DNA from 2 places in the Microbispora sp. NBC_01389 genome. Region 2 is predicted to be linked to the other one. Evidence: riboswitches for the same ligand, from Rfam matches in the RefSeq annotation. Region 2 holds a riboswitch; the other holds the start of a gene.
The links. Region 2 has a riboswitch for glycine ahead of gcvP (aminomethyl-transferring glycine dehydrogenase). Riboswitches for the same ligand answer to the same signal wherever they lie in the genome.

Region 1 (7,191 bases), 1.7 Mb from region 2:
TGGGGGAGCGGGGGTCCCAGATGTAGGCGGGCGCGGCGAGCCGGGGCCCCGACGGGCACAGCACCGCGAGGTCCCGCGGCGGCCTCATCACCGCGCAGTCGGCGAAGGTCATGGTGCGCGACCACAGCCAGGTGCTGCTGCCGCCCATCCCGTACGACCCGTGGGCGTCGTGGAACCAGACGGCGTACCCGCCGAGGACGGCCGAGGCGGCGGCGAGCCCGGCGAGCGCGGGCCGCCAGCGCCGGGCGAACAGCACGGGGAGCAGCGCGAGCGCGATCAGCGGCAGCCCGAGGGTCCGGGTGACCGCCGCCAGCCCGAGCAGCAGCAGCGCCGCGACGACGGACCACCCGCCCGGCCGGGGCCGCCACAGCAGGATCGTCACGGCGGCCACGACCAGGGCGGTGAACAGCAGGTCCGCCATGACCAGGTGTTCGAGCTGGATCTGGTGGACGTCGAGCAGCACCGGCGCGGCGGCGAGGGCCGCGCCCCAGCCCGGCAGCCGCGTACGGCGGCGCAGCAGGGCGTAGACGCAGACCGCCATGCCGAGGCCGAGCAGGTGCTGGACGACCACGACCGCGGTGACGCTGTGCAGGGGGCTCAGCGCCCACAGGAACAGCGAGTAACCGGACGGCCGGGAGGGCAGGGGCCGCAGGTCGAGGGCGGAGCTGAGATAGGCGAACGAGTCGGCCCAGAACCACAGCGCGGGCCGGTAGCCGAGCACGGCGAGCGCGCGCAGGGCGGCGCCCGCCGCCAGCAGGACCAGGAACGCCCGATGCGGGCGCAGCGCCTCGCGCCACCTCACGTGACGGCCCTCCTCCTCGTCGGCGAGGGCACCACCCTATTGGGCGTCCTCCGCACGCATGAGGCGAGCGCGGTCAGCATTCGATGACGTTGACGGCGAGGCCGCCGCGCGAGGTCTCCTTGTATTTGTCGAGCATGTCCCTGCCCGTGTCGCGCATCGTCTTGATGGCCTTGTCGAGCGGCACGAAGTGCCGGCCGTCCCCGCGCAGCGCGATGCGCGCGGCGGTGACCGCCTTGATCGAGGCGACGGCGTTGCGCTCGATGCACGGGATCTGGACCAGGCCGCCGATCGGGTCGCAGGTCAGACCGAGGTTGTGCTCGATGCCGATCTCCGCCGCGTTCTCCACCTGCTCGGGGGTGCCGCCGAGGGCCTCGGTGAGGCCCGCAGCGGCCATCGAGCAGGCGGAGCCGACCTCGCCCTGACAGCCGACCTCCGCGCCGGAGATGGAGGCGTTCTCCTTGAACAGCACGCCGATCGCGCCCGCGGTGAGCAGGAACCGGACGACGCCGTCCTCGCCGGCGCCCGGCAGGAACCGCAGGTAGTAGGAGAGGACGGCCGGGATGATCCCGGCGGCGCCGTTGGTGGGGGCGGTGACGACCCGGCCGCCCGCCGCGTTCTCCTCGTTCACGGCCAGCGCGAACAGCGTGATCCAGTCCATCGCCCGCAGCGGGTCGGCCCCCTCGGCCTCGCCCCGCAGCTTGCGGTGGAGCTGGTGCGCCCGGCGCCGCACCTTGAGCCCGCCGGGCAGGACGCCCTCGCGGGAGGTCCCGCGCCGCACGCACTCGGCCATGACCTCCCACAGGTGCAGCAGGCGGGCCCGGATCTCCTCCGGCGTACGGCCGAAGGCCTGCTCGTTCTCCATCATGAGCCCGGAGATCGACAGGCCGGTCTCCGCGCAGTGCGCGAGCAGTTCCCGCCCGGTCGTGAAGGGGTACGGCAGCGCCGTGTCGTCGGGCTTGATCCGGTCGGCGCCGGTGGCGTTCTCGTCCACCACGAAGCCGCCGCCGACCGAGTAGTACACCTTCTCGCGCAGCACGGCGTCGCCGGCGTACGCCGTGAACCGCATGCCGTTCGGGTGGTGGGGGAGCGACACCTTGCGCTCGAAGACGAGGTGCTCGCCGACGACGAACGGGATCTCCCGGAGGCCGTGCAGCGTCACCGTGCCGCTCGCCCGCATCGCGGCCAGCCGTTCGTCGGCGGTGTCGACGTCGACCAGTTCGGGCTTGTCGCCGGACAGGCCGAGCAGGACCGCCTTGTCGCTGCCGTGGCCCTTGCCGGTCAGCCCGAGCGAGCCGTACAGGACGGCCTCGACCCGGGTGACCTTCTCCAGCAGCCCGTCCTCGTGCAGCCCGCGGGCGAACCTGTGCGCCGCGGCCATCGGGCCGCCCGTGTGCGAGCTGGACGGCCCGATCCCCACCTTGAACAGGTCGAAGACGCTGATCGCCATTGATCGTCGCCTTTCCCGTGCCCGGCCGGGGCCGTCAGGACTCGCCGGAGGTGAGCGTGCCGTACTCGGCGGCGGACAGCAGGTCCTCCGGCTCCCCCTCCAGGCGCACGCGGAACAGCCAGCCGTCGCCGTAGGGATCGGTGTTGACCAGGGAGGGGTCGTCCACGACGGCGGCGTTGGTCTCGACGATCTCGCCGGCGACCGGGGCGAAGATGTCGCTCACCGACTTGGTCGACTCGACCTCGCCGACCGCGTCACCGGCCGCCACCGTCGTGCCCGCCTCCGGCACCTGCACGTAGACCACGTCGCCGAGCTGTCCGGCGGCGTACGCCGTGATGCCCACCGTCACGGTGAGGCCGTCATCGATCCCGGCCACCCACTCGTGCTCCTTGGTGTAGCTCAGGTCCTCGGGAATGGTGCTCACTTGCTCCTCCTGTAGAAAGGCAGATCGACGACGTCGACCGGTTCATGGCTGCCCCGGATGCCGACCGTCAGGCCGCCCTCGCGGAGGGCGTCCTCGGTGACGTACGCCATGGCGATCGGCTTGCCGAGGGACTGCGACGGCGCGCCGCTGGTCACCTCGCCGACGACGGCGCCCTCCCGGGTGACGGGATAGCCGTGGCGGGGCACCCGGCGGCCGCGGGCGACCAGCCCGACCAGCCGCCGCGTGGCGCCGTTCCGCGCGGCCCGCTCCAGGGCGGACCGGCCCACGAAGTCGCCCGGCTTGTCGAAGCGGACGATCCGGCCGAGACCGGCGTCGAACGGGGTGGCCGAGGAGGTCAGCTCGTTGCCGTAGAGCGGCATGCCGGCCTCAAGGCGCAGCGTGTCGCGGGCCGACAGCCCCGCGGGGACGAGCCCGAGGTCGCGGCCCGCCTCGGCGAGCGCGTCCCACAGGGGTACGGCGTGCTCGTTGAGGACGAACAGCTCGAAGCCGTCCTCGCCGGTGTAGCCCGTCCGCGCGATCATGGCGGGCGCCCCGGCGACGACACCGGGGAGGATGGCGTAGTACTTCAGGCCGTCGACATCCGCGTCGGTCAGCCCGCGCAGGATCTCGGCGGCGCGCGGCCCCTGCACGGCCACCAGCGCGTACTCGTCGGACCGGTCCGTCACCCGCGCGTCGTACCCCTCGGACCGGGCGGCCAGCTCGCGCGCCGCGACGGCGTAGTTGGAGGCATTGGCGACGACCATGTACCGGTCCTCGTCGAGGCGGTAGACGATGAGGTCGTCGAGGATGCCGCCGTCCTCGTTCACGATCATCGTGTAACGGGCGCGGCCGGGGCCGAGGATGCTCAGGTGGCCCACCAGCGCGTGGTCGAGCGCCTCGCCCGCCTGCGGGCCGGTGACGAAGATCTCCCCCATGTGGGACAGGTCGAACAGCCCCGCGGCCGTGCGCACCGCGTTGTGCTCGGCCGACTCGCTGCCGTACCGCAACGGCATCTGCCATCCGGCGAAGTCGGTCAGGGTCGCGCCAAGGCGTTCGTGAACCCCGCGAAGCGGGGTGGATCGGGACATGAGGACCTCGGAAAGGACGGATGCTGCACTGAACTATCGGGCATCCTCCCCCTCTGTCATCGGCGCCTGAGAGCTTCGTCCGATCTTTGCCGGACTTTCACCTTCGGCGAGGCCTCACGGCCTTCTTTCCAGAGGTCACCTGGCCCGCGCGGTCCTTTGCCTTGAGAGGTTCGCGGGGAGGGCTTGCTCCTTCAGGGGCCCTGACCGGCTGCCAGGACGCTCTCCCGCACGGGATCATCGGTGAGCTGCCAGCCTAGTGGGTTCGCCGCCGTCCCCGTAACCTGCCACGTCACCCGCTTTGTCCCACCCGCGGCGCCCATTCGTACCCCTAGCGTTGGGCTAGCGATGCAACAGGCCGTGTCGGGCGTCACCACGCATCCGGATGCCCAAGCTCCTGGCGGATCGCGCGGACCTCGGCGAGGTCGTCCGGGTCCTTGCCAAGCCTCTCCGCGTCCGCGCGGGCCTGCTCCAGCCAGCGGAGACGGTCGGCGAGCCTGATGGCCTCCCGCACCACATCTGTGGCCGACCGTCCGTCGGCTGTCAGCCGGGCCAGGATCTGCTCAGTCGTCGGATCAAGCTCGATCGTCAGCACAGCCATATTGTCACTGTACGTGGACGTCGCGCGCAGGTCTTGTGTCACATTGGGTGACCTAATTTGCGCTCGGAGTGACCCCCCTCGGGGTTGTGTGGCCGCGGGCGGGAAAGGCGTTCAAGGCGTCGCCGGTGAGGATCCGCTGGTGGAGGGCCTGGGTGTCAGGGGACGGCTCGGTGCCGAGGCGGTCGACCAGGGTGCGGCGCAGCCGCTGGTAGGAGGCGGAGGCGTCATGGGTCCGGCCCGACCGGTGCAGGGCCAGCATGAGCTGCCGGTGGGGGCGTTCGCGCAGCGGGTGCCGGGTCGCCCACTGGGCCAGGCCGCCGACGATCTCGCGGTGGTGCCCGAGCGCCAGCCGTACGTCGAAGAGGTCCTCGGTCACCGCGCGCCGGTCCTCGTCGAGCCGTTCGGCCCACACGCGGAGCCCGTCGATCTGCCGCACATCGAGGAGGGCGTCGCCCCGCCACAGGCGCAGCGCGTTCTCCAACAACCGCGCCGCATTGTGGTAATCGCCATTCTCGCGAGCGATTCTGCCCTGCGCCGCCCATTGGTTGAATTCTGCGACGTCCACGGACCCGGGCCGGACGGAAAGAAGGTATCCGCCCTTCACCGTACGGACCGGAGAAAGGCCGGGATCGCGAGGGGAGAGCCGCCGCCGCACCTGTGCGACGTAGGTGGTAAGATTGCGCGGCGCTGAAATGGTGGGACGGCCATTCCACAGGAGTCCGGTGAGCTTGTCCCGGTGCAGCGCGATATTCGGATTGAGCACGAGCAGTGCCAGGAGCTGGCGATGTCTCGCGGCGAGGCCGGCGATGGCGTCTCCTCGGTCGTTCATGGCCGAAAACGGTCCGAGCACGGCGTATAACACGGTTCCCCTCGCGCAAGGCAGCGTGAACGCGCCGACGACGGCGGCTTTGATCGGCGTTTGACGATATCCCTCTCCGGCTTCATTCGTCAAAATTGCGCGTTTTCCGGCCGTCCGCAGATGCGTTGTTCGGCACTCGGCATTGCGGTCCGTAAAGTCATGAATGCCCAGCGAACATGCACGTGCATGTTATGAAAGCGGTTACATGACCGAGAATCACCACGGGTCGGTGCAAACACCGGCAAGTGGGCTCCCGGTCGGGCCATGATTGCCGGGCCGGGCGGAGCGGCCGGTGAACGGCTCTCACGAGGTCGCTCTCCCGGACCTCCTGACACTGCCTGGGAGAGTGATGAACGTTTCCCGCGACAGCCGACATGGGCCGGAGGACGGCGACGCCGGTATGGCCGGCGACCCACGCGTGCGCGCCGTACGGTGGAGCCTCTACTCGCTGGCCACGGGCGTGTTGGTGTCGAACCTCGTGTCGCTTCCCTACGGCGTTGTGGCCCTGCTCGCCGCGCTGTTACTGGGATGGGTGACGCTGCGGTTTCCGGATGTCCTCCGGAGAACCGGTTCCTTTCATCGGGCCCTGATGCTGACGACGGGAATGGCGGGCGCGGGCGCCACGTGCCTGCGAATGCTCGGTGTTGCCTCGGCCCTGCCGCCGATGGCCGGGGCCATGGCACTCGCACTGCTCAAGCTGTTGCAGTTCCTGGGGTTCGTCTGGCTGGCGTCCGTCGTCGCGGCCCAGATGCGCGAGAGGCGGTGGTCCGCCCTCACGGTTGTGCTGGGCTGGATCTCGGTCGTGGTGGGTGCGTTCGGCTTCTGCCTGGACAACTTCCCCGACTTCGGCATCCTCGATCCACCCGTCTTCACCTTCGGCCGGTTGAACGCGCTGGCGAGCATCCTCTGGGCGGTGCGATCCGCCCACGAACTGGCGCCCGGCGGGACCAAGGGCGGCCGGTCGGCCCGTCACACGACCCCGGACATGTAGGAGAGGGACTCGCCGATCTCCGGGTCGTCGGCGAGGATGCGCTGGTGGAGCTTGCGCGTGCCGGGAGCGGGTTCGGCGCCCATCTGGTCGGTAAGAGTCCGGTGGAGGCGCTGGTAGGCCATGGACGCCTCATGGGTGCGGCCGGATCTGTGCAGGGCGAGCATGAGCTGCTGGTGGGGGCGTTCACGCAGCGGGTGCGTCGAGGCCCACTGCGTCAAGGCGCTGACGACCTCGTGGTGCTGTCCGAGTGCCAGCCGTACGTCGAACAGGTCCTCGGTGACGGTGCGCCGGTCTTCGTCGAGCCGGTCGGCCCACACCGCGAGTGCGTCGACGCGCCTGAGGTCGAGGAGGGCGTCGCCCCGCCACAGCCGCAGGGCGTCTTCCAGCAGTTCGGCCGCATTGTGGTAATCCCGATTATCTCTAGCTGTTCTTCCTCGCATTGTCAGAGAATTGAAGTTCTCGACATCCACACAGGCCACGGCCGTTCCAAGATCATGTTGTTAGGCCGAGGATGGTGAACGGCCTGGTCATGTAGCGGCAGGCCCAGCGGGTGGCTTCGGTGATGTCGGTTCGGCCGGCGAGGCGTAAGGCGCCGATGGCGAGGTTGCGCAGGGAGGCCATTACTCGGGGCCCGGAGCGGGTGCGGGTACGGGAGCGGTCCTCGCGGTAGAGGGTGTCTCTGATCCGGTGCAGCACCTCGATGCCCCACTGTGCTTGGACGTATCCGGCCAGGTGGGTGGGGGTGGCCTGGTCGGGGTTAAGGCTGGTGACGCCGAGTTGGGCGACGGCGGAGATCGGTTTGCCGTGCAGGTCGGTGACGTACCGTTCGATCAGGAAGACCTGGCTGACGTGCGGGAAGGGGAGGTCGTCGGGAGCGGGCAGGACCTGGATGGTGCGGGTGGTGATCCTGCCGTGGCCTTTGCCGGTGCTGGTGTGGGCGATCTCGGTGTCCCTCCAGGGCAGCGCGTCCAGGGCATCGAAC
Region 2 (7,191 bases):
CGGTCCGCGACGTGGGGAGCCTGAACGGCACCTACGTCAACCGGGAACGCATCGAGGAGTCCCCGTTGCAGGGCGGCGACGAGGTGCAGATCGGCAAGTTCCGGCTGGTGTTCCTCACGCGTGGTCCTGGAGGGCTGTGATCGGTGAGGAGGAGAAGTCATGAGCGCACAGGCCGTACGGGCGTTCATGAGCATCGGAGAGGTGCTCGGCCTGCTGCAGGCCGAGTTCCCGGACGTGACCGTCTCCAAGATCCGGTTCCTGGAGGGCGAGGGGCTGATCGAGCCCCAGCGGAGCCCCTCGGGCTACCGCAAGTTCACCTACAACGACGTTGAGCGCCTGCGGTACATCCTGCGGGCGCAGCGTGACCAGTACCTGCCGCTCCGGGTGATCAAGGATCAGCTGGACGGTCAGGCGGCGCGCCCGCAGGGCGTCTCCGACGGCCCGCCGGCGGTGCGTCTCAGCAGGGACGAGCTCATCGAGGCCGCGGGCATCGACGAGGAGATCCTGGCCGAGCTGGAGAGCTTCGGCCTGGTCGCACCGGTCGCCCGCCGCTACGACGGCGAGGCGCTGGAGATCGCGCGCAGCGTGGGGGCGCTCGCGCGGTTCGGCCTGCGGGCGCGGCATCTCCGGGCGGTGCGGGCGCTGGTGGAGCGGGAGGCCGGCCTGATCGAGCAGGCGGTGGCGCCCGTGCTGCGCCGTAAGGCGACCGGAGCGATCGCGGAGGCCGACGAGACCGCCCGCGAGATGTCCGGGCTTCTCCAGGAACTGCACAATGCGTTGCTGCGTAGTAGCGTTCGTGGCGTTCTGGGCCGGTAGTGGTGGGCTGATGGGGCAGTGACCGGCACATCCGCTCCCTGGCGGGTGTTACGTTGAATGCCTGGTGATATGCCGCGACGCTTGAGACGGAGCCGCCCGTGTTGCAGATGGAGGTCGTGGGGGTTCGCGTTGAGATGCCCACAAACCAGCCGATCGTGCTCCTGAAGGAGGCGAGCGGTGATCGGTACCTGCCGATCTGGATAGGCATGACCGAGGCGACCGCCATCGCGCTGGCCCAGGCGGAGGAGCCCCCGCCCAGGCCGCTGACCCACGACCTGTTCCGCGATGTGCTTGAGGCGCTGGGGGTGCGGTTGCGCACCGTCAACATCGTCGCGCTCCGTGACGGGATCTTCTTCGCCGACCTGGTGTTCTCGAACGGGGTCGAGGTGAGCGCCCGCCCTTCGGACTCGATCGCGCTGGCGTTGCGTACGGGAGCGACGATCTACGCGAGTGAGGACGTGATCCAGGAGGCGGGTGTGAGCATGCCCGACGACCAGGAGGACGAAGTGGAGAAGTTCCGCGAGTTCCTGGACAAAATCACACCGGAAGACTTCGGGCGAGCGGGCTGACGTGCCGCACGATTTCGGGAAATTACGCTTCACGACGCGCCGGACGGGGTCGTTGACTGACGATGCCCCCGGTCCTACGGTGCAAGGGAAACCACGGTTGTAATTCGCGAACCCCCAGATCAGACCGTGGGATGAGAGAAAGCCGGAGGTCCGCAGTGGCGGTCAGCAGCGGCGAGGGTAGGCCGGCCGGCCAGCACGACCCGGTTCGGCGGGCGGCACGCGAGCGCGCCGGTGAACAGGGTCTGCTGTTCGACGAGCAGCCGACGGCGCTGCCCGAGAACATCGGGTACCGCGGGCCGACGGCGTGCGCGGCGGCCGGGATCACCTACCGGCAGCTCGACTACTGGGCCCGGACCGAACTGGTGCTCCCGACCATAAGAGCAGCTCAGGGGTCCGGTTCGCAGCGACTCTACAGCTTCCGCGACATCCTCGTCCTGAAGGTCGTCAAACGTCTCCTCGACACCGGGGTCTCCCTCCAGCAGATCCGCACCGCCGTACGGCACCTGCGCGACCGCGGCGTCAACGACCTGGCTCAGATCACCCTGATGAGCGACGGCGTGAGCGTCTACGAGTGCACCAGCGCCGACGAGGTGATCGACCTGCTGCAGGGCGGCCAGGGCGTGTTCGGCATCGCACTCGGGCGGGTCTGGCGGGAGGTGGAGGGCTCCCTGGCCGAGCTGCCGGGTGAGCGCGCGGAGTCCGCCCCGGATGCGGAGGGAGACCATCCCGCCGACGAGCTGGCCCGCCGCAGGAAGGCCCGCAAGACCGGCTGAGAAACGGGTACAACGGAAGTAACCGGGTAGAGTGGACACGGCCGACGACCTCGTGCGGGAGAGACCCCTGAAGTTGCAGGGGCGCCGAAGGAGCAAACCTCCCCGGAAACTCTCAGGCATCCGTACCGCACGGACGAGGCGACTCTGAAAAGCAGGCCCGCCGGCCAGGCGGCGCCTCACCGAAGGGGAAAGCCGGGCCGGGCGGCCCGGTGAAGCTCTCAGGTCCGATGACAGAGGGGGAGACCGCATCACGACCGGTCGCGCCCACGGGCGCGAGGCGGTCGCCGCAGGTCTCGACCCGCCCAGGAGGCCCCTGTCATGACCGACCGCTCGACGCTTGAGGATCTTTCCGCCCCGCCCTTCGCGACCCGCCACATCGGTCCTTCCGACACCGACCGCTCCCGCATGCTGGAGGCCGTCGGCTACGAGTCGACGGCCGACCTGCTCGCCGTGGCCGTGCCCGAGGCGATCCGCACGCGGAGCCCGCTGAACCTGCCCGAGGCGGCGGGGGAGGCCGAGGCGCTGGCCGAGCTGCGCGCGATCGCCGCCCGCAACCGGGTGCTGACCCCGATGATCGGCCTGGGGTACCACGACACGATCACTCCGGGGGTCGTCCTCCGCAACGTGCTGGAGAACCCGGGCTGGTACACCGCGTACACGCCTTACCAGCCGGAGATCTCGCAGGGGCGGCTGGAGGCCCTGCTGAACTTCCAGACGGTCGTGTCGGACCTCACCGGCCTCGACGTCGCGGGCGCGTCCCTGCTGGACGAGGCGACCGCCGCGGCCGAGGCGATGACGCTGGCGCGGCGCGCGAGCAAGGTCGGGGCGGACGTCTTCGTGGTCGACGCCGACGCGCTGCCGCAGACCAAGGCCGTGCTGGCGACCCGCGCGGAGCCGCTCGGCATCACGCTGGTGGAGTCGGACCTCGTCGGCGACCTGCCCGAGTGCTTCGGCGTCCTCGTCCAGTATCCGGGCGCGAGCGGCCGCGTGGCGTCCTTCCGGGCGCTGGCCGGGCGGGCGCACGCCGCCGGCGCGCTGCTCGTCGCGTCGGCCGACCTGCTGGCCCTGACCCTGCTGGAACCCCCGGGCGAGCAGGGCGCCGACATCGCCGTCGGCTCCTCCCAGCGCTTCGGCGTCCCGCTGGGCTACGGCGGCCCCCACGCGGCCTACATGGCGGTCCGCGAGGGCCTGCAGCGGCAGATGCCGGGCCGCCTGGTCGGCGTCTCGGTGGACGCCGACGGCCGTACGGCCTACCGGCTGGCCCTGCAGACCCGCGAGCAGCACATCCGGCGGGAGAGGGCCACCAGCAACATCTGTACCGCGCAGGTCCTGCTCGCCGTCATGGCCTCGATGTACGCCGTCTACCACGGCCCGGACGGCCTCCGGAGGATCGCCCAGCGGGCGCACCGGCACGCGGCCGTCCTCGCCGCCGGGCTGCGCGAGGGGGGCGTGAAGATCGTCCACGACGAGTTCTTCGACACCGTGCTCGCCCGCGTGCCGGGCCGGGCGGAGCGGGTCGTGGCCGCCGCCGCCGAGCGGGGCGTCAACCTCCGCCTGGCGGACGCCGACCATGTCGGCGTGGCCTGCGACGAGAAGACCGCCGTCGCCCACCTGCGGGCTGTCTGGGAGGCCTTCGGCGTGCCGGGGACCGTGGTGGAGGACATCGACCGGGCGACCTCCGACGCGATTCCCGCGGGCCTGCAGCGGACCTCCGGCTTCCTCACCCACCGGGTCTTCCACTCCCACCGCTCCGAGACGGCCATGCTGCGCTACCTGCGGCGCCTGCAGGACAGGGACGTCGCGCTCGACCGGTCGATGATCCCGCTGGGCTCCTGCACGATGAAACTCAACGCGACCACCGAGATGGAGCCGGTCACCTGGCCGGAGTTCGCCGCGATCCACCCGTTCGCGCCGGCGGAGCAGGCCGAGGGGTACGCCGAGCTGATCGCGGCCCTGGAGGGCTGGCTGGCCGAGGTCACCGGCTACGACCGGGTGTCGATCCAGCCCAACGCCGGCTCGCAGGGCGAGTTCGCCGGGCTGCTGGCGATCAGGGCCTATCACCGCTCCCGGGGCGAGGACGGCCGCGACGTCTGCCTCATCCCGTCGTCCGCCCACGGCACCAACGCCGCCAGCGCCGTCATGGCGGGCATGCGGGTCGTCGTGGTGGCCTGCGACGAGAGCGGCAACGTCGACCTCGCCGACCTCGCCGCGAAGATCGGCAAGCACCGCGACACGCTCGCCGCGATCATGGTGACGTACCCGTCCACCCACGGCGTGTACGAGGAGACGATCGTCGAGATCTGCGAGCGGGTCCACGAGGCCGGCGGGCAGGTCTACGTGGACGGGGCCAACCTCAACGCGCTGGTCGGCCTGGCCCGGCTGGGCGAGTTCGGCGCGGACGTCTCCCACCTGAACCTGCACAAGACCTTCTGCATCCCGCACGGCGGCGGCGGGCCCGGCGTCGGCCCGGTCGCGGTCAAGGCCCACCTCGCGGAGCACCTGCCCGCGCACGTGTCGGCCGCGCCGTACGGCTCGGCGGGCATCCTGCCGATCTCCTGGGCGTACGTCCGGATGATGGGCGGCGACGGCCTCCGCCAGGCCACCGAGCAGGCGATCCTGTCGGCCAACTACCTGGCCCGGCGCCTCGCGCCGCACTACCCGGTCCTCTACGCCGGCCGGGACGGCCTGGTCGCGCACGAGTGCATCGTCGACCTGCGCCAGATCACCAAGGAGACCGGCGTCACCGTCGACGACGTGGCCAAGCGGCTGATCGACTACGGCTTCCACGCGCCCACGATGTCGTTCCCCGTCGCCGGGACGCTCATGATCGAGCCGACCGAGAGCGAGGACCTGGCCGAGCTCGACCGCTTCGCCGACGCGATGATCGCCATCCGGAGCGAGATCGCCAAGGTGTCGTCGGGCGAGTACGACAAGATCGACAACCCGCTGCGCAACGCGCCGCACACGGCCGAGTGCCTCACCGCCGGCGAGTGGGCCCACCCCTACTCGCGGGCCGTCGCGGCCTACCCCGTGCCCGGCCTGCGCGACGACAAGTACTGGCCGCCGGTGCGCCGCATCGACCAGGCGTACGGCGACCGCAACCTCGTCTGCTCCTGCCCGCCGCTGGACGCGTACGAGGACTGACCGGTTGCGCATGTCGGCCCCGCCCGGAGGCCGGGCTCGTTAAGATCGCGGATGCACGGTTCCTGTCCCTGCGACCTCTGCGAGGCCCCCTCATGACGGCCATCGACCCCGGGCGGCCCGGCCGGCTCGACCAGGCGCACCGGCTCTCCGAGACGGGCGACCTCGACGCGGCGGCGGCGATCTTCGCGGAACTCGCCGCAGACGAGGAGGCGCCCGACCGCGCCGAGGCCGCGGCGGGCCTGTCGGCCGTCGTGGAGGACATGGCGGAGCGGCTGCTCGCCGAGGGGGAGCCGGAGCGGGCCGCGGACGTGCTGCTGGAGGCGCTGTCGGTGCCCGCGGTGGCCGACCGGGCGCGCCTGCGCGTGCTGCTCGGCATCGCGCACCTGGAGATGGCCTGCGCCCAGTTCGCCGGCGCGGTCGAGGAGGGCCGCGGGCCGGACGCCGAGACCGGCGCGCTGGCGATCGAACTGCTGGCCCGCACGCTGCCCCTGCGGGGGCGTGACGCGGACGCCGAGACCGTGTGGCGCTACGGCCTCGGCCACCCCGACCGGGCGCTCGCCGAGCAGGTGCGGCTGCGCCTCGGCCGGGACGTCCGCCCGGCCATGGAGAGCGTCGAGGCCTAGGCGAGGCCCGAACGGCCGGCGTCGGCCGGCCGGTCGGCGCCGGTTGGTCAGCGGTGCGCGCGGCGGCTCAGCGCGTACGCCAGGTTGACGGCGACGATCCCGCCCCAGGCGAGCAGGAGGCCCGGCCCGTGCGCGGCGCCCGCCGCGATCGCGGTCAGAGGGATGCCGATGCCGAGCGAGCCCAGGGCCACGCCCACCGCGCTGTCCTTCGGGCGCTTTCCGGGAAGCGGCTGGTGCCCGATCTGCGCGGCGACCTCGTTCCGCACCCGTGCGGCGATCTCCACGTCGAGCTTGTCGAGGAACGAGTCGACCAGCGCGTCCTCGTACTCCGGGCCGAGGTCCCGGCGGGCCGCGATGACGGCGCGCAGGTCCTCCCGGGTCGACGACGTCCCCGCCTGCTGCGGCGGCCTGTAGCCCTGCCCGGCTGCGGGCGGTTGCGATGTGATCTCCGGCACCATGACATTCTGGCCCATACTCGCAGGGCCTGCCATCCTCCCCACGGAGGGTCCGCATCTCCTGCCCGGGGCGGAGCCGACTGCCCGGGGCGGAGCCGATACGGTCACCGGCATGGGAACCGCGGTGGAGATCGAGACTCCGCACGGCCCGGCGCTGGCGGAGGTGGACGAGGCCCCGGGCGCCCGGCTGCTGCTGGTGCTGACGCACGGGTCCGGCGGCGGGGTGGACGCCCCCGACCTGCTCGCCGTACGGGAGGCCGTGCTGCCGGCGGGGGTGACGGTCGCGCGGGTGGTCCAGCCGTTCCGGCTGCGCGGAGCCCGGGCACCGGGATCGGCCGTCAAACAGGACGAGGCGTGGCTGGCCGTCGTCGCCGCGCTCCGGGCCCGCCACCCGGGCCTGCCGCTCGTCCAGGGCGGGCGGAGCAACGGCGCGCGGGTCGCGTGCCGCACGGCGCGTGCGGCGGGGGCCGGGGCGGTGGTGGTGCTCGCCTTCCCGCTGCACCCGCCGGGCAGACCTGAGCGGTCGCGGGCGGACGAGCTTCGGCAGGCGGGGACCCCCGTGCTCGTGATCAGCGGGGATCGGGATCCGTTCGGCGTGCCGGACGAGAAGGACGCCGCGCGTCTCGTGGTCCTCCCGGGGGAGGGGCACGAGTTCAGGAGGAACCCCGCCCGGGTGGGCGAGGAGGTGGCGCGGTGGCTGCTCCCGTGGCTGCTGGAGCAGGAGGCCCGCTACTCCGCTAGGCCGCGCTGATCGCCATGTCGGTGGGGCGGTGCGGAGCGATGACGCCGCCGTCCGGCAGCAGCTCCCCGG

Region 1: linked by a shared signal. The riboswitch ahead of gcvT (glycine cleavage system aminomethyltransferase GcvT) and the one ahead of gcvP (aminomethyl-transferring glycine dehydrogenase) in region 2 are both predicted to bind glycine.

What each region holds. Positions count from the first base shown of each region.
Region 1 covers NZ_CP109552.1:3,974,779-3,981,969, forward strand. The annotation lists gene OG344_RS17910 (hypothetical protein) at 1-802, opposite strand, end outside; gene OG344_RS17915 (L-serine ammonia-lyase) at 876-2,249, opposite strand; gene gcvH (glycine cleavage system protein GcvH) at 2,284-2,673, opposite strand; gene gcvT (glycine cleavage system aminomethyltransferase GcvT) at 2,670-3,761, opposite strand; glycine riboswitch at 3,901-3,998, opposite strand; gene OG344_RS17930 (hypothetical protein) at 4,129-4,359, opposite strand; gene OG344_RS17935 (BTAD domain-containing putative transcriptional regulator) at 4,412-5,188, opposite strand; gene OG344_RS17940 (hypothetical protein) at 5,568-6,209, shown strand; gene OG344_RS17945 (BTAD domain-containing putative transcriptional regulator) at 6,188-6,688, opposite strand; gene OG344_RS17950 (ISAs1 family transposase) at 6,702-7,191, opposite strand, start outside.
Region 2 covers NZ_CP109552.1:5,698,128-5,705,318, forward strand. The annotation lists gene OG344_RS25110 (FHA domain-containing protein) at 1-140, shown strand, start outside; gene OG344_RS25115 (MerR family transcriptional regulator) at 160-816, shown strand; gene OG344_RS25120 (bifunctional nuclease family protein) at 915-1,385, shown strand; gene OG344_RS25125 (MerR family transcriptional regulator) at 1,541-2,158, shown strand; glycine riboswitch at 2,204-2,296, shown strand; gene gcvP (aminomethyl-transferring glycine dehydrogenase) at 2,477-5,302, shown strand; gene OG344_RS25135 (hypothetical protein) at 5,395-5,925, shown strand; gene OG344_RS25140 (hypothetical protein) at 5,973-6,398, opposite strand; gene OG344_RS25145 (alpha/beta family hydrolase) at 6,493-7,131, shown strand; gene OG344_RS25150 (DUF5999 family protein) at 7,118-7,191, opposite strand, start outside.